DNA from 4 places in the Nocardioides campestrisoli genome. Region 3 is predicted to be linked to each of the others. Evidence: predicted binding sites of a transcription regulator. Region 3 holds the regulator's gene; each other region holds the start of a gene.

Evidence for each region. Region 3 encodes LexA, which represses DNA repair genes until DNA is damaged. Its sites were predicted from a motif close to TCGAACANNTGTTCGA; they were not measured.
Region 1: the regulator LexA is predicted to act here: its motif matches at 3,359-3,374, upstream of H8838_RS05190 (HNH endonuclease signature motif containing protein).
Region 2: the regulator LexA is predicted to act here: its motif matches at 3,384-3,399, upstream of H8838_RS15050 (HNH endonuclease signature motif containing protein).
Region 4: the regulator LexA is predicted to act here: its motif matches at 1,777-1,792, upstream of ruvC (crossover junction endodeoxyribonuclease RuvC).

Annotation. Positions count from the first base shown of each region.
Region 1 covers NZ_CP061768.1:1,077,705-1,083,414, forward strand. Annotated here, with positions in the region: gene H8838_RS05170 (ABC transporter permease) at 1-214, shown strand, start outside; gene add (adenosine deaminase) at 207-1,397, shown strand; gene H8838_RS05180 (isopenicillin N synthase family dioxygenase) at 1,403-2,440, shown strand; gene H8838_RS05185 (GNAT family N-acetyltransferase) at 2,497-3,291, shown strand; gene H8838_RS05190 (HNH endonuclease signature motif containing protein) at 3,409-4,692, shown strand; gene H8838_RS05195 (DinB family protein) at 4,752-5,270, shown strand; gene H8838_RS05200 (hypothetical protein) at 5,345-5,710, shown strand, end outside.
Region 2 covers NZ_CP061768.1:3,212,507-3,218,216, forward strand. Annotated here, with positions in the region: gene H8838_RS15030 (lysoplasmalogenase) at 3-713, shown strand; gene H8838_RS15035 (BLUF domain-containing protein) at 801-1,220, shown strand; gene H8838_RS15040 (DUF1905 domain-containing protein) at 1,253-1,540, shown strand; gene H8838_RS15045 (ABC-F family ATP-binding cassette domain-containing protein) at 1,544-3,181, opposite strand; gene H8838_RS15050 (HNH endonuclease signature motif containing protein) at 3,564-4,838, shown strand; gene H8838_RS15055 (PucR family transcriptional regulator) at 4,843-5,710, opposite strand, start outside.
Region 3 covers NZ_CP061768.1:3,367,054-3,372,763, forward strand. Annotated here, with positions in the region: gene H8838_RS15805 (hypothetical protein) at 241-615, shown strand; gene H8838_RS15810 (LysM peptidoglycan-binding domain-containing protein) at 738-1,166, opposite strand; gene H8838_RS15815 (GNAT family N-acetyltransferase) at 1,463-2,254, shown strand; gene lexA (transcriptional repressor LexA) at 2,347-3,075, shown strand; gene H8838_RS15825 (sulfotransferase family 2 domain-containing protein) at 3,105-3,866, shown strand; gene H8838_RS15830 (ATP-dependent DNA helicase) at 3,860-5,710, opposite strand, start outside.
Region 4 covers NZ_CP061768.1:2,289,383-2,295,092, reverse strand. Annotated here, with positions in the region: gene H8838_RS10865 (AraC family transcriptional regulator) at 1-142, opposite strand, end outside; gene pdxT (pyridoxal 5'-phosphate synthase glutaminase subunit PdxT) at 267-863, shown strand; gene H8838_RS10855 (YebC/PmpR family DNA-binding transcriptional regulator) at 923-1,687, shown strand; gene ruvC (crossover junction endodeoxyribonuclease RuvC) at 1,807-2,415, shown strand; gene ruvA (Holliday junction branch migration protein RuvA) at 2,412-3,011, shown strand; gene ruvB (Holliday junction branch migration DNA helicase RuvB) at 3,013-4,089, shown strand; gene yajC (preprotein translocase subunit YajC) at 4,140-4,463, shown strand; gene H8838_RS10830 (adenine phosphoribosyltransferase) at 4,503-5,021, shown strand; gene H8838_RS10825 (RelA/SpoT family protein) at 5,107-5,710, shown strand, end outside.

The DNA of each region.
Region 1 (5,710 bases), 1.9 Mb from region 3:
CGGCGCGATCACCGGGGCGCTGCTCGCCGAGTGGCTCGCCACCGGGGAGGGGATCGGCTACGCGATCGTCTCGGCCGCCGCCCGCTCGCAGATCAACCAGGTCTGGTCGCTGGTCGTGGTGATCACGCTTGCCTCGCTGGTGCTCTACCTGCTCGCCCAGCTGGTCGAGTCGGTCGTGCTCGCGAGGTTCGGGCAGGAGGCCGGCCGTGCCTGACCGGACGGCTGATCCGCTACCCGGCTCGCCCTGGCTCTCGGCGTACTCGACCCCGACGCCCCAGGACCCGGCGATCGACGCCCTGGTCGCGGCGCTGCCGAAGGTGAGCCTGCACTGCCACCTGCTCGGGACCGTCTCCGCGGCCACCGTGGTCGACCTGGCCCGCAAGCACCGGGTCGACCTCGGCGGCCGCACCACCGAGACTCTCTACGACCACCACGGCTACGAGGACCTCGGGGAGTTCCTGCGGGTCCTCGACGTGGTGGGCTCGGTGGTCCGCGACGTGGAGGACTTCCACCAGATCACCTACGAGTCGCTGACCGAGGGCGGGGCGGCCCACGGGGTGCTCTACCGGGAGATCCACCTGAGCCCGCCCGGGCACCCGGGCGTCCCCTACGCCCGGCTGCTCGCGGGGGTGGTCGCCGGGATTCAGGACGCCCGGGCGGACTCCGGGATCGAGGCCCGGCTGGTCGTCGGGATCAACCGCGAGCGCAGCGGCGCCGAGGCACGACGGCTGGTCGAGGAGGTGATCGAGCACCGGATCGACGAGGTGGTCGGGATCGGCCTGGACTACGCCGAGGTCAACGGTCCGCCGGGACGGTTCGTCGAGGCCTTCCAGCTCGCCGGGCGCGCCGGGTTGGAGCGCACCGCCCACTCGGAGTCCGGCCCGCCCGGCCACGTCCTGACCCTGCTCGACGAGCTCGGGTGCAGCCGGGTCGACCACGGCTACCACGTGGTCGACGACCCGGAGATCACCGCGCGCTGCGCCGACGAGCAGATTCCCTTCACCTGCACCCCGGTCAGCTCCGACATCGGCCGCTACTCCGGCAGCGGGGACGGCAGCCATCTGCGGATCAAGGAGATGGTCGACGCCGGCCTGCGGGTGACCATCGACTCCGACGACCCGCCGATGTTCGGCACCGACCCGACCCACGACTTCCGGGTGCTCGCGCACGCGCTCGGGTACGGCCGGGACCAGCTCGCCGCCTTCACCGACAACGCGGTGGAGGCGTGCTGGCTCGACGAGACCGACAAGGCGGCCCTGCGGCGGCGGGTCGATGCCGCGCTGGCCGCGATCCCGAGCACCGTCACCACCACCGACCCGCACCTGGACCGCCACCCGGACCCGTACCCCGGCCCGCACCCCGGCCGGCACAGGGTTCCGGCTCCCCGACGAGGATGACCCCGATGACCTTCTCCGTGCCCACCGTCGACATCTCTCCCTACGTGCTGGGCGGCTCGCCCGACGAGTGCACCGCCGCGGCGGCCGCCTTCGACCAGGCCGCGCGCACGGTCGGCTTCGCACAGATCGTCGGGCACGGCGTACCGACCGAGGTGACAGATGCGTTCGCCGGCGCGCTGGACTCGTTCTTCGACCAGCCGCTGGAGACCAAGAAGGCGTACCGGACACCACCGCAGATCAACCGGGGGTACGCGCCGCCCAAGACGGAGTCGTTGAGCCTCAGCCTCGGCCTGGCGCCGTCCAACCGGATGCACGACTTCTTCGAGGCCTTCAACGTCGGCGCCGCGCGCTCGGACTACCCCGGCGTCGAGCTGCCCGCCGACGACTACGCGGAGAACGTCTGGCCCGCCGGCCTCCCCGGCTTCCGGCCGGCGGTCTCGGCGTACTTCGACCACGCCGCCCGGGTCGCCCGCACCCTGACCACCCTGTTCGCCGACGCGCTCGGCCTGCCGGAGGGCTTCTTCGAGGGCTATACCGACCACAGCCTGGACGTGCTGCGGATGAACAACTACGCCCTCGAGCCCGGCGAGGTCGAGCTGGACGGCGAGCTGACCGGGATGGGGGAGCACACCGACTACGGCATCGTCACGGTGCTCTGGGCCGACCAGGTCGCGGGCCTGCAGGTGCTCGGCGGCGACGGCGGCTGGCACGACGTGATGCCGGCCGACGGGGCGCTGCTGGTCAACCTGGGCGACCTGATGGCGCGGTGGACCAACGAGGAGTGGATGTCGACGCTGCACCGGGTCAAGCCGCCGATCGTCGAGGGCCGGGTGGAGCGGCGGCGCAGCGCCGCGTTCTTCCACGACGGCAACGTCGACGCGGTCATCTCCACCCTGCCTCCCTGCGTCGGGGACGGGTCCAAGTACGCCCCGATCACGGTGGGCGAGCACATCAACGCCAAGCTTGCCGGCTCCCGGGCCGGCGTGGCCAATGCCGCCGCCGAGCGGGAGGCCGCGCGGGTGCTGGCGGCCAAGCAGGGCTGAGGACGTCGGGCAAAACCGGTGGCCTCGACGGGGGCGAGGTTGCGAGGATCAGCACCATGGATCACCTTGGCGCGCTGCTCGCGGCGTACGACGAGCAGCTGCGGACCGATGCGGAGACGTCGAGCGCGGTCTCAGTGGCGTTCCGCGGTCCGGTGCACCTGGCGACCTTCGGCGGTGGGCGCGGTCACGTCACCTACCGGGATCTCGGGACGGCCGGTCCCGACGCCATCGACGGGCTGGTGAGGGAGGCGCTCGCGTACTACGGCGCGGATCCCGAGGTCACCGAGGTGGAGTGGAAGACGCGAGGACACGACCACGCGCCGGGACTGCACGACAGCCTGCTCCGCCACGGGTTCGTCCCGGGGGAGCCGGAGTCGATCATGATCGGCCGGGCGGAGAGCCTGGCCGTGCACGTGCCGCTGCTCGACGGCGTGGTGCTCCGGCAGATCAGGGCGGCGGACGACGTCCGTGCGATGAGTGCGATGGCCGCCGAGGTGTTCGGCGATTCCCCCGCTGACGGTGCAGCAGAGGCCGAGGCGCTGATGCGTCGGCTCGGTCGTGACGACGGCATGGAGCTGTGGGTCGCCGAGGCACGGGGGCAGGTGATCTCCGGTGGCCGGCTCGAACCGGTGGACGGGACCGCGTTCGCCGGCATCTGGGGTGGCTTCACCCTCCCGGAGTGGCGTGGACGCGGGATCTACCGGGCTCTGACCGCGGCTCGGGCGGCGTCCGCGCTGCGGCTGGGCAAGACCCTCGTCCACAGCGACTCGACCGGGTACTCGCGTCCGATCCTGGAGCGCTCCGGCCTGCACCGGGTCTCCACCACGACGCCGTACCTCTGGCGGCGCTGACGCGCTGACGCGCTGCCGAGCAGGTCCGACGCGGAGCCCGCGGATCCCCAATCTTCGGTCTGGCGATTCGAACACATGTTCGAAAGAATGGTCCTAGACACGGGTCGAGGGGGCGGGATGCATCTGTTGACGGACACCGCAGGAGCGGTGCAGGGGATGTTGAAGTCGGTCGCAGACCTGGATCCCGTGTTCATTCCGGCGGAGGAGAAGGGCGCCGCGTTGTTGGCTTGGGTGGACGTCGAGACCCAGGTCGCCGAGCTGCGGTTGCGGTGCATGGCCTCGGCCGGCGACGCAGCTGCGGCGGAGGGGTTCCACTCGGTAGCCGCCTGGCTGGCCCACCACGGGCGGGTGCGGCGCAGCGACGCGGCGGCAGACCTTCGGTTGGCCGAGGCACTGGACCGCGACCTGCCGCTGCTCGCGGCGGGACTGAGGGAGGCGCGGGTCAACCTGGCCCAGGCGCGTGTGATCGCCGCCGCGGTCGGGGAGCTGCCGGACCGGGTGGGACGGGACGTGGTCGCGAAGGCCGAGGCCGAGCTTGTGCGGCTGGCCGGCGAGCACGACCCCAAGGACCTGGCGGTGCTGGGGCGACGGATCCTGGAGATCGTCGATCCCGAGCGGTTCGAGGACGAGGAGCGCCGCAAGCTGGAGGAGGCCGAGAAGCGGGCCCGGGAGCGGCAGCGGCTGCGGATCCGTGCCGTCGGCGACGGCACCACGCGGATCTCCGGCGTCCTGCCCGACGCGGTGGCGGCCCGGCTCGCGACCTACCTGCACGCCTTCACCAACCCGCGGCTCGCTGACGGCGCGGTCCGCCGGACGAGTGGCGATTCGGGTGACCAGGAGGGTGGTCGGGCGCAGGCCTCCGCTTCCCCCAGCGCCCACCCGCGACGTCTGGCCGAGGCGTTCGGTCAGCTGCTGGAGACCCTGGACCCGAAGCGACTCCCGATCCACGGGGGTGACGCCACCAATCTCACCGTGGTCCTGTCCTTCGAGGCGCTCCGGTCCGGCCTGGGTGTCGCCACCCTGGGCAACGGGGTGCCGGGGGACGGCTTCGACCGGATCACCGCCGGGGAGGCTCGTCGGCTGGCGTGCAACGCCCAGATCATCCCCGCGGTGCTCGGCACCGACTCCGAGCTGCTGGACGTAGGGCGCGCGTCCAGGCTCTTCACCAAGGGGCAGCGTCGCGCGCTGCTGCTGCGCGATGCCAGCTGTCGGGCGGAGGGGTGCTCGATCCCCGGTACCTGGAGCGAGGCCCACCATCTGCTGCCGTGGGGCCACGGCGGCTGCTCGGACCTCGACAACGGCGTCCTGCTCTGCTCGCGGCACCACCATCGAGCCCACGACGCGGCCTACGACATGACCCGGATGGCCAACGGCGACTACCGCTTCGCCCGTCGGAGATAGTCCGACGCGCGTGGAGAAACCACTGTTGACGGGCCCGTGCCGGCGCCTACTGTCGCCGCATGACCACGCCCGTGAAGCCGACCGACGCCGACGAGACCACCACCCTGCGGGGATTCCTCGCGCACTTCCGCGCGGTCGTCCGCAGCCAGTGCGAAGGGTTGGACGCCGACCAGCTCGACACCCCGCTCCCGCCCACCACCATGACCCTGGGCGGTCTGCTCAAGCACCTGGCCTACGTGGAGCAGTGGTGGTTCTCCTGCGTGCTGCACGGCGAGGAGCCGTCCGGGATCTGGGCCGACGTCGACTGGTCGGCCGACGAGGACTGGGACTGGCACTCCGCCAGCGAGGACAGCCCCGTGGAGCTCCTCACCCTGTTCGACGCCGAGGTCGCCGCGGCGGACCTGGCCCTCGACCGGGCGCTCGCGGTCGGCGGCCTCGACCAGCTCGCGGCCGTCCAGCGGCGCGGACGTGGGATCTCGCTGCGCTACATCCTGGTGCACATGATCGAGGAGTACGCCCGGCACGCCGGCCACGGCGACCTGCTGCGGGAGAACGTCGACGGCACCACCGGGCTCTGATCAGTCAACCTCTTGCACGTGCAATTGGTGTAACGGTGTAATCATGGAAGAAGTATCCCTAAAGGAGAAGCACCATGAACACCCACGACGAGAAGCACGGACACGAGCACGAGCACGGCCCAGGACACGGACCCGGCCACGGGCCCGATGAAGGACGCGAGGGGCGCGGAGGGGGTCGTGGCGGTGGCCCCCGTGGCCGGGGTCGCGGCGGACGCCGGGGAGGCTGGCAGGTCGCCGACCTGCCGCCGGCCGACGACGCCGCCGACTGGTTCGCCGGTCGGCTGCCCGAGGGCTGGTTCAGCGACGTGCGCGTCAGCGTCGACCGCGAGGAGGTCCTGGTCGTCGGCACGCTGTCCGACGCGGCGGCGGGCGGCGGCGAGCTCAGCGGGGCCGAGGCGGAGGGCCGGATCAGCCGGTTCCGCGCGGAGACTCGCGACGAG
Region 2 (5,710 bases), 150 kb from region 3:
GCATGAGACTCCGCCGCGCCCTGACGCCCCTGCTGCCTGCCGCCGCCTACGCCGCCCTGTCGGTCGCCGACAGCATCGCGGCCGGACGCAGGAGCACCTCGGCCCGACGACTGCGGCACGTCCTCAAGCCGGCCCTGATGCCGGCGCTGACGACCGCCTTCCTGGCCGGCACCCGGGAGGGTCCCCGTCCGGGGACCAGGGTGCTGCACACCGGGACCGCGGTCGGGCAGGCCTTCTCCTGGGGCGGCGACGTGGCGCTGCTCGGGAGCGGCCAGCGTGCGTTCCTCACCGGGGTCGGCTCCTTCTTCGGCGCCCACGTCGCGTACGTCGGCGCCTTCCTCTCGGTGCGCGGGGCGCCCGCGGACCACGACACCGCGGGCCTCAAGGCCGCACTCGCCGTCTGGCTGACCGCGGGTCCGGTGCTGAGCCACGCGGCGGGGCGCAAGGACCCGGCGCTGCGCGTCCCGGTCGCCGCCTACGCCACCATCCTGTCGGGCATGTTCGCCACCTCCTGCATGCTCGACCCGGCACTGCCGGCGCGGGCCCGGAGGACGATGAAGGCGGGCACCGCACTGTTCGTCATCTCCGACACGGTGCTGGCTGCGCAGATGTTCCTGCGCGACGAGCCGTCGCCGTTCCTGGAGTCCCTGGTGATGACCACCTACACCGCCGGCCAGGGGCTGATCGCCGCAGGAGTCGCGCAGGCGACCTGAGCCGCGCAATCGGGCCAATGGCCTGCGCCCCACCCCGCCGCCGGGAGAGGATCGAGGGCCGCCCCTCCTCCCCGACCCGAGGACCGCATGCTGTTCAGCCTGACCTACTTCAGCTCCGCCACCACCGAGTTCTCGGCCGCGGACCTGAAGCAGCTGCTCGCCACCGTCCGCCCGCGCAACGCCGCCGACGACATCACCGGCATGCTGCTCTACCACGACGGCAGCTTCGCCCAGGCGCTCGAGGGGCCGGCCGAGCAGGTGCGCCGGACCTTCGACCGGATCTGCCTGGACCGTCGGCACCGCGGCATCTACGTGGCGTTCGAGGACGAGATCACCGAGCGCGCCTTCCCCGACTGGGCGATGAGCTTCCGCGACCTCGGCGGAGCCGCTGCCCGGGAGGCCGAGGGGTTCTCCACCTTCGTCCAGGACGTGCGAGCCGGTCGTCCCGTGCCGGGCGACACCGCTCCGCACCACCTGTTGCGCGCGTTCAGCCGTCCCGTGCTCTGACCCCGGGCGGCCGGATCCGGTAGGAAGTCCTCATGGAGTTCGAGCTCGAGGGACCGGTCGTCGAGTGGCGTGGCCCGGCGCCCTACTACTTCCTCGCCATCCCCGAGGACGAGAGCGCCGACATCAAGGCCGCCGCCAAGGGGATGGAGTACTGGGGCCAGGTTCCTGTGGTCGTCCGGGTCGGCGACACGGAGTTCAGCACCGGGCTCTTCCCGAAGGACGGCCGCTACCTGATGCCGCTCAAGGACGCCGTACGACGTGCCGAGGGGATCGAGCCCGGCCAGGTGGTGGCGGCCGAGCTGCGGGTCGGCCGCAGCTGAGGCTCAGCCGAGCGCGACCCGGCCGTCCTCGACATGCCAGCGCTGGTCGAGACGGACGTTCTCCAGCAGCCGTCGGTCGTGCGAGACCAGGAGCAGCGCACCGTCGTAGGAGTCCAGGGCCTGCTCGAGCTGCTCGATCGCCGGGAGGTCGAGGTGGTTGGTCGGCTCGTCGAGGACCAGCAGGTTGACCCCGCGGGCCTGCAGCAGCGCCATCGCCGCCCGGGTCCGCTCCCCCGGGGAGAGCCGACCCACCGTGCTGTTCACCTGGTCGGCCTTGAGACCGAACTTGGCCAGCAGCGTGCGCACCTCTCCCGAGGTCAGCTCGGGCACCACCGCCTCGAAGGCGTCGCCCAGCGGCAGCTCCTCGGCCAGCCCGGACCGCGCCTGGTCGATCTCGCCCACCGCGACGCTCGCGCCCCGGGACGCCCGGCCCTCGTCCGGGGCCCGGTGGCCCAGCAGCAGCCTCAGCAGGGTGGTCTTGCCGGCGCCGTTGGGCCCGGTGATCCCGATCCGGTCGCCCGCGCTGACCTGGAGCGAGACCGGACCGAGCACGAAGTCGCCCTGCCGCACGAGCGCCCCGTCCAGGGTGGCGACCACGCTGGAGGAGCGCGGGGCGGCGGCGATGTCGAACTGGAGCACCCACTCCTTGCGGGGCTCCTCGACCTCCTCCAGCCGGGCGATCCGGGACTCCATCTGGCGCACCTTCTGCGCCTGCTTCTCGCTCGACTCGCTCTGCGCGCGGCGACGGATCTTGTCGTTGTCGGGCGACTTGCGCATCGCGTTGCGCACGCCCTGCGAGCTCCACTCGCGCTGGGTCCGGGCCCGGGCCTGGAGCTCGGACTTCTTGTCCGCGAACTCCTCGTACGCCTCGCGCGCGTGCCGGCGGGCGACGGCGCGCTCCTCCAGGAACGCGTCGTACCCGCCGTCGTAGACCGAGACCTGGTGCTGGGCCAGGTCCAGCTCGACCACCCGGGTCACGCACCGGGCCAGGAACTCGCGGTCGTGCGAGACCAGCACCACGCCGGCCCGCAGACCGCGGACGAAGGCCTCCAGCCGGGTCAGCCCGTCGAGGTCGAGGTCGTTGGTCGGCTCGTCGAGCAGCACCACGTCGAACCGGCTCAGCAGCAGCGCCGCCAGCCCGACCCGAGCCGCCTGCCCGCCCGAGAGCGAGGTCATCAGCGTCTCGGTGCCGGTCTCCAGGCCGAGCTCGGCGAGGGTCGCGGGGATCCTGTCCTCCAGGTCGGCGGCGCCGCTGGCCAGCCAGTGGTCCAGCGCCACGGCGTACGCGTCGTCGGCGCCGGGAGCCTCGCTGCCCAGCAGGGCAGCGGTCTCCTCCATCGCCGCGGTCGCCGCCGCCGCGCCGGTACGCCGTGCCAGGTAGTCGCCCACCGTCTCGCCGGGGACCCGCTCGTGCTCCTGCGGCAGCCAGCCGACGAAGGCGTCGGCGGGTGCGGTGCTCACCGTGCCGGCGACCGGGGTGGCGCGGCCGGCGAGCAGCTCCAGCAGCGTCGACTTGCCCGCCCCGTTGGCGCCGACCACGCCGACCACGTCGCCGGGAGCCACGGTCAGGTCGAGGTCCTCGAAGAGCACCCGGTGGTCGTGCCCGCCGGCCAGGCCCTTGGCGACCAGGGTGCCGGTCACGGGCGTCGATCCAGGAGTGTCGTGCTCACGGACGAAGGGTAGGTCAGGCCGTCCGGCCCAGGGCTCGCAGCACCTTCCGGACCAGGCAGGAGTGTGATCTGGTCGCGTTCCGGACGCGTCGCGAAGCGGCCCGCGGGATGGAGGAAGTTCACGCCCTCGAGACCCCCTCCCGAACTCCATCGGATCACACGGGTGCCTTTTTTCGAACAGATGTCCACAATGTGGGAACGGGTGCTTCTGGGGGTCTGTCTTGTCGGTGGTGGCCGGTTGAGTGGGGTGTGTCGGGAGCTCATCGGGGGCCTTCGGCGCGTCGGGGACGGGGGTCCTGGGGATGTGGGAGCAGGCGGGTGTAGGTCATCCGATCGCACGTGCGGTCGGTCTGGTGGATGAGGCGTTGGACTGCGTGAAGGGCGCGGACCCGGCGTTCTTGTCCGAGGGTGAGCAGCGGGAGGTGCTGCTGGGGTTGTCCCGTCAGGTCGACCAGCTGGAGCGGCTGCGGATGCGGGTGCTCGGGGTCGTCGGGGTTCCGGGTGGGGTGGCTCAGGCGGACGGGGCGAAGTCGGCGGCGACCTGGGTGGCGGGCCGGACCCGGTGTGGGTACGGGTCCGCGCGGGCGGCGGAGAAGCTCGCCGAAGCGTTGGACTCGCGATGGCAGCGGGTGGGCGCGGGGTTGGAGGACGGGTCGGTGAACCTGCCCCAGGCACGGGTGATCGTGAAGGCGCTGGAGGCGTTGGTGATCGACCCGCTGCCGGGTGAGGAGGTCCCCGACGATGTGCTCGCGAGGGCCGAGGCCCACTTGGTCGAGTACGCGGGCGTGTTCACCCCCGCCCAGCTGGAGGCGCTGGGCGCGAGGATCCTGGCGGTGGTCGCCCCGGCCACGTGTGAGGAGCATGAGCGCAAGGTGTTGGAGCGGGCCGAGCGGCGGGCGAACGCTGCGACGAGGTTGACGTTCCGCCGGCGTGGGGACGGCGCGACCGATGTGGCGGCGCGGATCCCGGACCAGGTGGCTGCCCGGTTGCGGACGTATCTGGAGGCGTGGACCTCGCCGAAGCAGGACGACGGCAAGGACACCGGTGCCGCCACCGGGTTGGGCTCGTTCAACCACCGGGATCCGGCGACGGGGCTGCGGTTGCCCCAGGAGCGGTTGCACGGGCAGGCCTTCTGCGCATTCCTCGAAGCCGCCGACCCCAGCAGGGTCCCGGCGCACGGCGGGTCGGCGACCCGAGTGCTGGTCACCATGAGCCTGGAAGCCCTACGCAGCGGGCTCGGCACGGGGTCGATCCTCAGCAACGGCGAGGACGTCACCACCCTCTCGGCGGGACAGGTCAGAAGGCTGGCCTGCCAGGCGCAGATCATCCCCGTGGTCCTGGGCGCGAAGTCGCAGGTGCTGGACCAGGGTCGGGCGTCGCGGTTCTTCACCGACGGGCAACGGACCGCGAAGACGTTGACCCAGCGGGTCTGCGGCGCGGAGGGGTGCACGGTGCCCTCGACCTGGTGCGAGGCCCACCACGGGCGTGATCCCTGGGGCCACGGCGGCAACACCGACCTGGACGACCTGCTGTTCCTGTGTCCGTGGCACCACCAACGGGCCCACGACCCGGCATTCACCACCACGCAGCACCCGGACGGGTCCCTGCGCTACCACCGACGGACCTAGGCCGTCAGGCGCGCCCGCTGGCCATCAGGGCCAGTCCCAGCAGCATCTTGTCCCGAGGGTCGGTCAGCGACCGTGAGGTGAGCTGCTCGATCTGCTTCATCCGGTAGATCACCGTGTTGCGGTGGCAGTAGAGGTCGCTCGCCGCGTGCGTGGGCGACCCGTCGTGGTGCAGCAGGGCGCTGAGGGTGTCCAGCAGGGTCTGCGACTGCGCCTTGGGCAGCGCGAGGATCGGCCCGAGCGTCTCCGACAACAGCCGGGGTGCCACCTGGGGACTGCCGGCCAGCAGCACCTCGGGCAGCCGGTCGGAGACCGAGACCACCCGCCGTACGCCGCGGGGCACCGTCTCCGCGGCCCGGTGCGCGAGCTGGAACGCGGTCGCGAAGCCGGCGATCCCGTCGTTGCTGAGCGCGATCCCCATGCGTCCCGGGGCGTGCGCGGCGAAGAGGTCGACCAGTCCGCTCTCCCCCGGCACCCGCCCCGACAGCAGCCCGTAGTAGACCCCGGAGCGCACGTGCCAGCGGGCGGCGATACCCATCCGGTCCAGCCGGTCCTCGACCGGCGCCAGGCTGTCGCTGGCGTCGGCGCCGTCATGGATGGCGACCACGCAGGCGACCTCGTCGTCCGGCTCGATCTCCAGGGCGGTGCGGGCCTCCTCGGCGAAGAGCGGGTCGGCACCCCGGCCCTCGATCAGCCCGTCGAGCAGGCTCTGCTCGCGCTGGAGGTCCTGGCGCTGGATGCGGGCGCTCTCGCGGCGGTAGGCGTCGATGAGCACCGCGTTCTGGACGTCGAGGTTGGTCCACACCGTGCGCGCGGCCATGAGCAGCACCTGGTCGTCGACCTCGATCGACGGGTCGGCCGCGACCCGGCTCACC
Region 3 (5,710 bases):
TTCTCGCTGTGGGGTCCGGGGAAGTCTCTGTGGACTAGATGTGGAGAACCACAACGGTGTAAGTACTAGATGTAGTGGTAACCGTACGTCGCCGACACCACGGGTGCAAGCCGAACGGCCCAACACGCCGAGGCTGTTTTTCACCACCTCCGCTCCCCCGGCAAAGCCGCAGGTCAGGGGCGTGGCGGGCGACCGAAGCGCTCTGGACCACCGTCGCGACGCACCTGTCACAATGAGGAGGTGGCGACCGGGAAGCGTGCTGGAGCGAGGCGAGCGGCGCCCAGGCGTTCCGGCCCCTCGGTCAACACCAGCATCGCCGCGCTGGCAGCGGGGATCACCGCCTGCGTAGTCGCCTGGGGATACCTCGTCTACACGGCCATCGACTTCGGCACCTCCGCCCGGAGCGGGAGCTCGACCGGATGGGCGCTGCTGGCACTGGCCTCGCTCGGCGCGATGGCGTGCCTCTTCGTCGGGCTCCTGCTCGCCTCCCGGCTCAGCGCAGCGCTGGGGCTGGCGCGCAACCCCGCGCAGGGCGGGGACGAGGACACCGAGGAGCCCACACCCGGCCCCCAGCCGCCGCCCCGGAAGCCCGGCGGACGACGCGCCGCCCGCTGACCAGAGACGAAGAGGCGGGGCCCGCAGGCCCCGCCTCTCCTCTTCCCCGCTCCGCCGGCCGGGGTCGAGTCGACCGGCGGAAGCTATTCAGTTGTGGGTCTGTGAGATGAGCGATCCGGGCGTCAGCCCTCGAGCGGGACGCGGAGCTCCTGGCCCAGCATCACCACGCTCGAGTCGAGCGCGTTGAGCTGCTCGATCTCGTTCATCACCGCGCGCACGTCGCCGTCGTCGGCGATCTCGGCCGCGATCCCCCACAGGGTGTCGCCCTCGTCGACCATGACGACCTGCGTCGCGGGCGCGACGCCCTCCTTGTCGGTCGCCACCGAGACGGCGCCGAAGACGACGCCGGCGACCAGCACGGCGACCAGCGAGGTGAGGAAGACGACCAGACGACCGCGGCGGGTGAGCCGCACGGAGCCCTGTTGGCGACGAGCCTCAGGCCGCACCGCGCCGCGCTGGACGGGCACGGCGGGCGCCGGACCGCAGGCGGCCGGGCGCAGCTCGTGCACCGTCGCGAGGCGGACGGGGTGCTCGAGGGTCATGGTGCTCATCTGGGACCTCCTGGGGAAGTGGCGGTCAGCCGGTGGATCGCTGTCGACCTGATGTCTAGTCGCGACCTCCGACAGTCCTGCTGGGAGCGACTGGCGGGATGGTCTCGATCAGACGTTCGATCGAACACATGTGCGACGTTAGAGCACCTGTTCGAACGAATCAAGCATCTGGGCGAACAACTGTTCGAAGGGCGTGTCGCACCGACACCGGCTACGCGGGGCCCCCGGCCATGACACAGGGGATGTCACCAGTTTGAGGCATGCGGGCCGTTGGTCCCGCGCATAGCGTCCTGCACATGCGCGATCTCCTGACCACCCCCATGGAGACCATCGAGGCCGACCTCGCGGCCTTCCATGCCGCGGTGTCGAAGTCCCCGGTCTTTACGACCAGCGACGAGCCGGACGCCACGGTCTACTGGTCCCACCTGCCGCTGGCCGCGTGCAACGTGATCGCCACGGCGCGGATCGCCTCCGCCGACGTGCCCACGCGGGTCCCCGAGCTGCTGGAGCCGTTCCGGCAGCGTGGCCTGCCGTTCCAGTGGGTGACCACCCCGGAGACCACCACCCCGGCCTTGGAGGCGACGCTGGCCCAGGCCGGGCTGACGCCGCACCAGGCGCCGGCGATGCACGTCAACCTCGAGCACCCGATCGACCCGCTGACTCCCGAGCACGTCTACATCGACGTGGCCTGGCCCGACCACACCGAGCCCGCCGCCGCGACGATCTTCGCCGGTCTCGGCCTCTCGGCCTCGGCCAGCGCGAGCCACCTCGGCTTCCTGGACACGCTCGACCCGGCCGACCACCAGTTCTTCGTGGCTCGCAGCATGTTCACCGGCGAGCCGCAGGGGGCCGGCAGCTCCCACCGTCGCGACGGCAGCGTCATGTTCGGGAACGTGACGACGCTGGCCCAGGCCCGCGGGCGCGGGATCGAGCACGCGCTCACCGGCACGATGATGAACCGGGCCCGGGAGACCGGTGCCGGCACGGCCACCGTGATCGGCACCGACTCGACGTACCAGGCGCTGGTGGCACTGGGCTTCCGCACCGGCTTCGAGCTGGTCACCTGGGGCTGGACGCCGGAGGACTGACGACACGCGGTCTTCGAACACCTGTTTGAAGTAGGCCTGCTGGAGCACTACGGTGAGGGCACGAGCCCGCACCACCCCCAGGAGGCACCAGGATGGCGAAGACGCGCGAGACCAGCGGCAAGGTCGTGCCGATGCCGGACGGTCCTCCGGACGCCACCGGGCTGACCCCGCGCCAGCAGCGCATCCTCTCCACCATCAAGGACTCCTTCGAGCAGCGCGGCTACCCGCCGAGCATGCGCGAGATCGGCCAGGCGGTCGGGCTGACCAGCTCGAGCAGCGTCGCGCACCAGCTCAAGGTGCTGGAGGAGAAGGGCTACCTCAAGCGCGACCCCAACCGGCCCCGCGCCCTCGAGGTCTTCCTGCCCGAGATGATGGCCGCCCGGCGGGCGATGGGCAACGCCGACGAGGCGAGCGTGGACCCCACGGGGATCGGCGACTCGATGCCCGCCGCGCAGTACGTCCCCGTCGTGGGCCGGATCGCCGCGGGCGGGCCGATCCTCGCCGAGGAGCGGGTCGAGGACGTCTTCCCGCTGCCCAAGCAGCTGGTCGGCGACGGCACCCTGTTCCTGCTCGAGGTCTCGGGCGACTCGATGATCGATGCGGCCATCTGCCACGGCGACTACGTGGTGATCCGCCAGCAGCCGGAGGCCGCCAACGGAGAGATCGTCGCGGCGATGATCGACGGCGAGGCCACGGTCAAGACCTTCCAGCGCAAGGACGGCCAGGTCTGGCTGCTCCCCCACAACGACGCCTACGAGCCGATCGACGGCACGCACGCCACGATCCTGGGCAAGGTCACGGCGGTCCTGCGCCGGATGTGAGGGTCGTCGCTCGTGTAGCCTCACCGGCGATGCGCCGAAGCCGACGAGACCAGCACGACCGCGGGCGCGGGTCCCGCGGAGAGCCACCGGCGCCCCCGGCACCCGAGCTCTTCCGGACCCGGCCCGACGACCGGTTCAAGCTGACCGCCGACGCCTCCACCCTGGTCCGCGACCTCGGTGAGCGGAGCGCCGAGACGGGCTGGCTCTCCCCGCTCGGCTACAACCTGACCATCAGCCACAGCCACCGGTTCGTCTGGTACCGGGTGGCCAAGGTGGCCACCCGCACGGTCCGGCACCACTTCGCCGCGCACTCGGTGACGATGGACGTCGACCACGCCATGCGGATCCACTACCCGACGTCGACGTTCTCGGACTACTTCAAGTTCGCCTTCGTCCGGGACCCGCTGGACCGGTTCGTCTCCGCGTGGCACGACAAGGTCGTCAACCACAACTACTTCCGGTTCGACGCCGCGACGTACAAGCGGATGCAGGACGTCGTGGAGTTCGCGCGGTGGGTGAGCACCCAGGACCTGGCCGCGGTGCCCGGCACCGACCAGCACCTGGCCCTGCAGACCAGGCTCGTCGACCTCAGCCAGGTGGACTTCGTCGGGCGGCTGGAGTCCTTCGACCGGGACTTCGCCGAGGTCTGCGAGCAGGTGGGCGCCCCCGCGGTGCCGGCGAACCCGCAGAACCAGACCGCCGCCCCCGGACAGCGCCGGGAGGCCTCGGCCGAGCTGGAGAAGTGGGTGCGCCGGATGTACCGGCGCGACTACCAGATCCTCGGCTACTGAGCCGAGGCCGCGAGCCGGCTCAGCGCCTTGCGCACCACCTGCGGGTCCGTCGTCGTCCACATCGGCGGCAGGCTCGCCTTGAGGAAACCGCCGTAGCGAGCCGTCGCGAGCCGGGAGTCCAGGATGGCGACCACCCCACGGTCCGACGTGGTGCGGATCAGTCGCCCGGCACCCTGGGCCAGCAGCAGCGCCGCGTGCGTGGCGGCCACCTGCATGAACCCGTTGCCACCGGCCCGGTCCGCCGCGCGCTGCCGGGCCGACATCAGCGGGTCGTCGGGCCGCGGGAACGGGATCCGGTCGATCAGCACCAGCTGACAGGTGTCGCCCGGCACGTCGAGGCCCTGCCACAGGCTCAGCGTCCCGAACAGGCAGGTGTGCGGGTCCTCGACGAACTGCCGGGAGAGCTCGGGGAGCTGAGCCTCCCCCTGGACCAGCGTGGTCAGGTGCGGCAGCCGCTCGCGCACCACCTCGGCCGCGGCCTCCGCCGCCCGCCGGGAGGAGAAGAGACCCAGCGCGCGACCCCCCGCCGCGTCGACCAGGTCGACGATCTCGTCCAGGTGCGCGGGGCCGAGCCCGTCCCGTCCCGGCGGGGGAAGCTGTCGCGCCAGGTAGAGGATGCCCTGGCGGCCGTAGTCGAACGGCGAGCCGACGTCGAGACCGCGCCACGGCAGGGCCTTGTCGTCGGCGGCCTGGGGCGCCCCGGTGTCGATCCGCTCCGAGGGCTTGAGCCCCACGCTGCCGGCCACCGAGCTGAAGTCGCCGCCGAGCATCAGGGTGGCGGAGGTGAAGACCACCGTCTTGTCGGTGAGCAGCCGATCGCGCATCTGCGCCCACACCTGCAGCGGCGCCACCGCCAACCGGGCGGGCATCCGCTCCCGGGCCTCGTTGAGCCACAGCACGTCGGCGTCGCTGCCCGCGGCCATCCGCTCGGCGGTGACGAAGACCTCCTGGGCCAGCCCCTTGGCCTGGGTTCGGGCGGCGTCCGCGTCCTTGGCGGCCTTGTCCTCCTTGCCGAACGCCGAGACCACCGCGCGTGCGGCGTCCCGGACCAGCACGAGGGCGTCGCTGAGCTGCTCGCTCGCGGAGTCGATCCGCCCGCCGGGGGTCATCGCCAGCGCGTCGGCGAGCGCCTCGGCAGCGTCGGCCAGGTCATCGGCCGGGTGGGAGGTGCTGGTCTGGTCCTCGACGAAGCGGGAGGCCCGGCGGGCCGCCCGCTCGACGTCGGCGACGCTCAGCTCGTCGGTGGCCGCCTGCGTGACCCGCGCGGTCAGCTCGTGCGCCTCGTCGATGACCACCACGTCGTACTCCGGGATCATCGGCACCCCCTCGATCGCGTCGATCGCGAGCAGCGAGTGGTTGGTGACGATCAGGTGGGACTGGGCCGCCTTCTCCTTGGCCCGCTCCGCGAAGCACTCCTGGGCGAAGGCGCAGCGGGCCGCGCCCAGGCACTCGCGGTGGTTGACGCTGACCTGGCGCCAGGTCCGGTCGGTGTGCCGGGGCGCGTGGTCGCGCTCCCCCGTGCCGCCCTGCTCGGACTCCTTCTCCGCCCAGGCGCGCAGCTCGAGCACCTCGGCGCCCATCGAGCCCGCGGGCACGTCGACCAGCACGCCCTGCTCGTCGGGCACACCCTCGCGCACCCGGTGCAGACAGGCGTAGTTGGAGCGCCCCTTGAGCACCGCGTACGACGCGTCGAGCCGGTCCCCGACCGCCTCGACCAGCCGCGGGATGTCCCGCTCGACCAGCTGGTGCTGGAGCGCCAGGGTGGCGGTGGCGACCACCACCCTGGTGTCGTGCAGGAGGCTCGGGACCAGGTAGGCCAACGACTTGCCGGTGCCGGTGCCGGC
Region 4 (5,710 bases), 1.1 Mb from region 3:
CCAGGGTCAGGCCGTGCGAGGGGAGACCGCGGTGGACGCCGGGCGTCAGGCCGTCCGCGGAGTAGCCGAACATCGCGTCCACGTACGGACGCAGCGACGCCGGTACCCGCGCCGCCGGAGGGTGCCCCCAGACTCCGCCCATCCCGCGAGTGTGCCGCACGTCGGCCCGCCACGTCACCAGGTGGAGGCACCGTGCCGGACAGGGTGCGGGACGCGGCTCTGGACACGGCGCGGGACAGGCCGGCGCCGCCCTAGGATCGGCGTCCGTGACCCCCACCATCGGCGTGCTGGCGCTCCAGGGCGACGTCCACGAGCACCTGACCACGCTGGGTGCCCTGGGGGCTCGCGCCCGGCCGGTCCGGCGTCCCGCCGAGCTAGCCACCTGCGACGGGCTGGTGCTGCCGGGCGGGGAGTCGACCACCATCGCCCGGCTCGCCGGCCTGACCGGTCTGCTCGAGCCGTTGCGGGAGGCGGTGCGTGCCGGCCTTCCCGTCTTCGGTACCTGTGCCGGGATGGTCCTGCTGGCCGACCGGGTGGCCGACGGCGCCGCCGGTCAGCAGACCGTGGGCGGGCTGCACGTCACGGTGCGCCGCAACGCGTTCGGCCGCCAGGTCGCCTCCTTCGAGGAGCGCCTGGCGGTGTCGGGGCTGGTGGACCCGGTGCCCGCCGTCTTCATCCGGGCACCCTGGGTCGAGGACGCCGACGACGACGTGGAGGTGCTGGCTCGGGTCGGCACGGGTCCGGCCACGGGTAGGATCGTGGCGGTCCGTCAAGGCTCCCTGATGGCGACCTCGTTCCACCCTGAGGTCGGCGGCGACGACCGGATCCACGGCCTGTTCGTGGACCTGGTGCGATCGGCCTGAGGACGCACCGACCCCAGCTGCACCCCGAGAAGCCGTTTCCGACACTGATAGAGGGACTCATGTCAGGCCACTCCAAGTGGGCAACGACCAAGCACAAGAAGGCCGCGATCGACGCCAAGCGCGGCAAGCTCTTCGCCAAGCTGATCAAGAACATCGAGGTCGCGGCGCGCCAGGGCGGCGGTGACCCCGCGGGCAACCCGACGCTCTACGACGCGATCCAGAAGGCCAAGAAGTCCTCGGTGCCCAACGACAACATCGACCGCGCCGTCAAGCGCGGCTCCGGTGCGGAGGCGGGCGGCGCCGAGTACCAGACGATCATGTACGAGGTCTACGGCCCGCAGGGCGTGGCCTTCCTGGTCGAGTGCCTCACCGACAACCGCAACCGGGCAGCGATGGAGGTCCGGACCGCGGTCACCCGCAACGGCGGCACGATGGCCGACCCCGGCTCGGTCTCCCGGCTCTTCTCCCGCAAGGGCGTGGTGATGGTGCCCAAGGACCAGGAGGGGCGCCAGGTCGGCGAGGACGACGTGCTCGAGGCCACCCTCGAGGCGGGCGTCGAGGACGTGAACGAGTTCGACGAGTCCTTCCAGGTGCTGGCCGAGGCCACGGACGTGGTCGAGGTCCGCACCGCGCTCCAGGCGGCCGGCATCGACTACGACTCGGCCGAGGTCGAGTTCGTGCCGAGCATGGAGATCCCGGTCGACGCCGACGCCGCCGGCAAGGTGATGCGGCTGATGGACGCGTTGGAGGACCTGGACGACGTGCAGAACGTCTTCGCCAACGTCGACGTGCCCGACGAGGTGATGGCCGAGCTCGAGGGCTGAGCCGAGCCCGACCCCGATGTGGCCCGGCCCCTGGCGGGGCGCCTCGCGTGTCGCCGCCGGGGGAGGGCCGGTTCGGGTTAGCGTGGCGTGCGAACACACGTTCGGACGAGAGGGTGGCGATGCGTGTCCTGGGGATCGACCCTGGCCTGACCCGGTGCGGCATCGGGATGGTCGAGGGCGAGGTCGGACGGCCGCTGAGCCTGGTCGACGTCAACGTGCTGCGCACCAGCTCCACCCTGCCGATCGCCGAGCGCCTGGTCACGATCGAGCGCGGCATCGACGCCTGGCTCGACGAGTACCAGCCGGACGCGGTGGCGGTGGAACGGGTCTTCGCCCGCTCCGACTCGAGCACCATCATGGGGACCGCGCAGGCCAGCGGGATCGCGCTGGTCGCCGCGGCCCGCCGCGGGCTGCCGGTCGCCCTGCACACCCCCAGCGAGGTCAAGGCCGCGGTCTCGGGCAGTGGGCGCGCGGACAAGGCCCAGGTCGGGGCGATGGTCACCCGGATCCTGCGGCTGGACGCGCCGCCGAAGCCCGCCGACGCCGCCGACGCCCTGGCGCTGGCGATCACCCACATCTGGCGCGGCGGGGCGAGCTCACGCCTGGCGGCCGCCGCCGAGGCCCAGGCCGCCCAGCTCGCGGCCGCCGTCAGGACCGCGGGCCGGTCCGGCCAGCGGGCGCCGGCGCGCGCGGCCGTACGACGCCCCACCACCAGGAGACCTGCATGATCGCGTTCGTCCGGGGCCGCGTCGCGGCCGTCACCCTGTCCAGCGCCGTGCTGGAGGTGGGCGGCGTCGGCCTGGAGCTGATGTGCGCGCCCGGCACCCTGGCCACCCTGCGCACCGGCCAGGAGGTCACCCTGCCCACCAGCATGGTGGTGCGGGAGGACTCGCTGACCCTCTTCGGCTTCACCGACGAGGACGAGAAGACCTGCTTCGAGCTCGTCCAGACCGCCAGCGGGGTCGGGCCCAAGCTGGCCCAGGCGATCCTCGCCGTGCTGAGCCCCGACGTGCTGCGCCGGGCCATCGGCACCGAGGACGTCAAGACCCTCACCCAGGTGCCCGGCATCGGGCAGAAGGGCGCCCAGCGGATCATCCTCGAGCTCAAGGACCGGATGGGGGTCGTCGGCCCCACCGGACCGGGGCAGGCCGTCGTGCCGGCCGAGGCGCCCTGGCGGGCCCAGGTCCAGCAGGGCCTGGTCGGGCTCGGCTGGTCGGTCCGCGAGGCCGACCGGGCCGTCGAGGAGGTCGCCGACCAGGCGGGCGACCAGCCGGACGTCGCCGCGCTGCTGCGGGCTGCCCTGCAGACGCTGAGGAAGGCCTGAGATGGACCCCGAGGAGATGCTCCGTGCCGGCGAGGAGGAGTACCTGCGCTCGCTGACCGCGGCCGAGGCGGACGGCGACGAGCGGGCGGTCGAGGCCGCGCTGCGTCCGCGCTCCCTGGACGAGGTGGTCGGCCAGGCCCGGGTCCGGGACCAGCTGGGCCTGGTGCTGGAGGCTGCCCGCCAGCGCGGCCGGGCGCCCGACCACGTGCTGCTCTCGGGTCCCCCCGGGCTGGGGAAGACGACGCTGGCGATGATCATCGCGGCCGAGATGAGCGTGCCGCTGCGTCTGACCAGCGGGCCCGCCATCACCCACGCCGGCGACCTGGCGGCGATCCTCAGTGCGGTCAACGAGGGCGACGTCCTCTTCGTCGACGAGATCCACCGGATGTCGCGGCCGGCCGAGGAGATGCTCTACATGGCCATGGAGGACTTCCGGGTCGACGTGGTCATCGGCAAGGGACCGGGGGCGACCGCCATCCCGCTGGAGATCCCCACCTTCACCCTGGTGGGGGCCACCACCCGCGCCGGGCTGCTCCCCGGACCCCTGCGCGACCGGTTCGGGTTCACCGCCCACCTGGAGTACTACGAGCCAGCCGAGCTCGACCGGATCGTCCACCGCTCTGCGGGTCTGCTCGGGGTCGACCTCACCGACGGCGGCTCGGCCGAGATCGCCTCGCGCTCGCGCGGCACCCCCCGGATCGCCAACCGGCTGCTGCGCCGGGTCCGCGACTACGCGCAGGTGCGCGCCGACGGCGTGCTGAGCCGCGAGGTGGCCCGGGCCGCGCTGGACCTCTACGAGGTCGACGAGCTGGGCCTGGACCGGCTGGACCGCGCGGTCCTCGACGTCCTGTGCCGACGCTTCGGCGGAGGTCCGGTCGGGGTCTCCACCCTGGCGGTCGCCGTGGGGGAGGAGCGGGAGACGGTGGAGGAGGTGGCCGAGCCGTTCCTGGTGCGCCAGGGGTTCCTGGCCCGCACGCCCCGGGGTCGGGTGGCCACGGCGGCGGCCTGGCAGCACCTGGGCCTGCCGCTGCCTGCGTCGGCCGCCCTCCCGGCCGACGGAATCCTCTTCGAGGAGTAGGGCGACGTAGACTCACGAGAGCACACCGTCCCCGTTCGAGAGGTCATCTCGTGGAGTTCCTGCCCCTGGTCGCCATCGCCCTGGTCTTCTGGCTGCTGATCGTCCGTCCAGCCGGCAAGCGCCAGAAGGAGATCGCCAAGCTCCAGGCGGCGCTGAAGGTGGGGGACCGGGTGCTGCTGAGCTCCGGGATCTTCGCCGTCGTCCGGGAGACCAGCGAGGACCGGGTCCGGGTCGAGATCGCCGACGGCGTCGTCGTCGAGGTCGCCCGCGGTGCCGTGGCCGCGATCGAGCAGGCCTCGGTCGAGCAGGCCTCCGTCGACGAGGCCCGCTCCGGGGACGACGGGTTCAACGGCCCGACCACCCCCGGAGCCTGAGGCGTGGTCTCTCCGGCTGCCGTGGCCGCCCGCGAGGCGATGACCCGGCTGGTCGTCGACGTGCCCGACTACCCCGAGCCCGGGGTGATCTTCAAGGACATCACGCCCCTGCTCGCGGACCACACCGCGTTCGAGCAGACCATCACCGCCCTGGCCGAGGCCGGTCTAGACCAGTCCGAGCACGGGGTGGTCGACAAGGTCGTCGGCATGGAGGCGCGCGGGTTCATCCTCGCGGCCCCGGTGGCGCTCGCCCTGGGGGCCGGCTTCGTGCCGGTGCGCAAGGTCGGCAAGCTGCCCCGCGCGACGCACCAGGTCTCCTACGACCTGGAGTACGCGTCCGCGACCCTGGAGCTGCACCAGGACGCGATCAGCCCCGGCGACCGGGTGCTGCTGGTCGACGACGTCCTGGCCACCGGCGGCACCGTGGCCGCCACCCGCGAGCTGGTCGCCTCGTGCGGCGGAACGGTGGTCGGGGTCGCGGTGCTGATGGAGATCGCCGTGCTCGACGGTCGCGGCTCCTGCGACGGGGTACCCCTGACGGTCCTTCAGTCGGTCTGAGCCGGACTAGACTGACCCGGTGACCGAGCAGCAGGGGACGACACCGGAGCAGGGCAGCAGCGAGCTGCCCGTCTCGGCGCGCTCGATGCGTGCCCGCCTGGCTCGGATCGGCACCCGGAGCGTGCCCGGGAACCCCGTGCTGGAGCCGTTGTTCCGGGCGGTGCGGGCCAACCACCCGAAGGCCGACCTCGCCCTGCTCGAGCGGGCGTACGTGACCGCCGAGCGGATGCACGGGACCCAGACCCGCAAGAGCGGCGACCCCTACATCACCCACCCGCTCGCAGTGACCACGATCCTGGCGGACATCGGGATGACCGAGCCGACGCTGGTGGCCGCGCTCCTGCACGACACGGTCGAGGACACGCCGTACACCCTCGACGAGCTGCGCGCCGACTTCGGCGACGAGGTCGCGGTCCTGGTGGACGGCGTGACCAAGCTGGACAAGGTCAAGTACGGCGACGCGGCGCAGGCCGAGACCATCCGCAAGATGATCGTGGCGATGTCCCGCGACATCCGGGTGCTGGTGATCAAGCTCGCCGACCGGCTGCACAACATGCGCACGCTGCGCTACGTGCCGCAGGCCAGCCAGGAGCGGACCGCGCGCGAGACGCTGGACATCTACGCCCCACTGGCCCACCGCCTGGGCATGAACACGCTCAAGTGGGAGCTGGAGGACCTGGCGTTCGCCA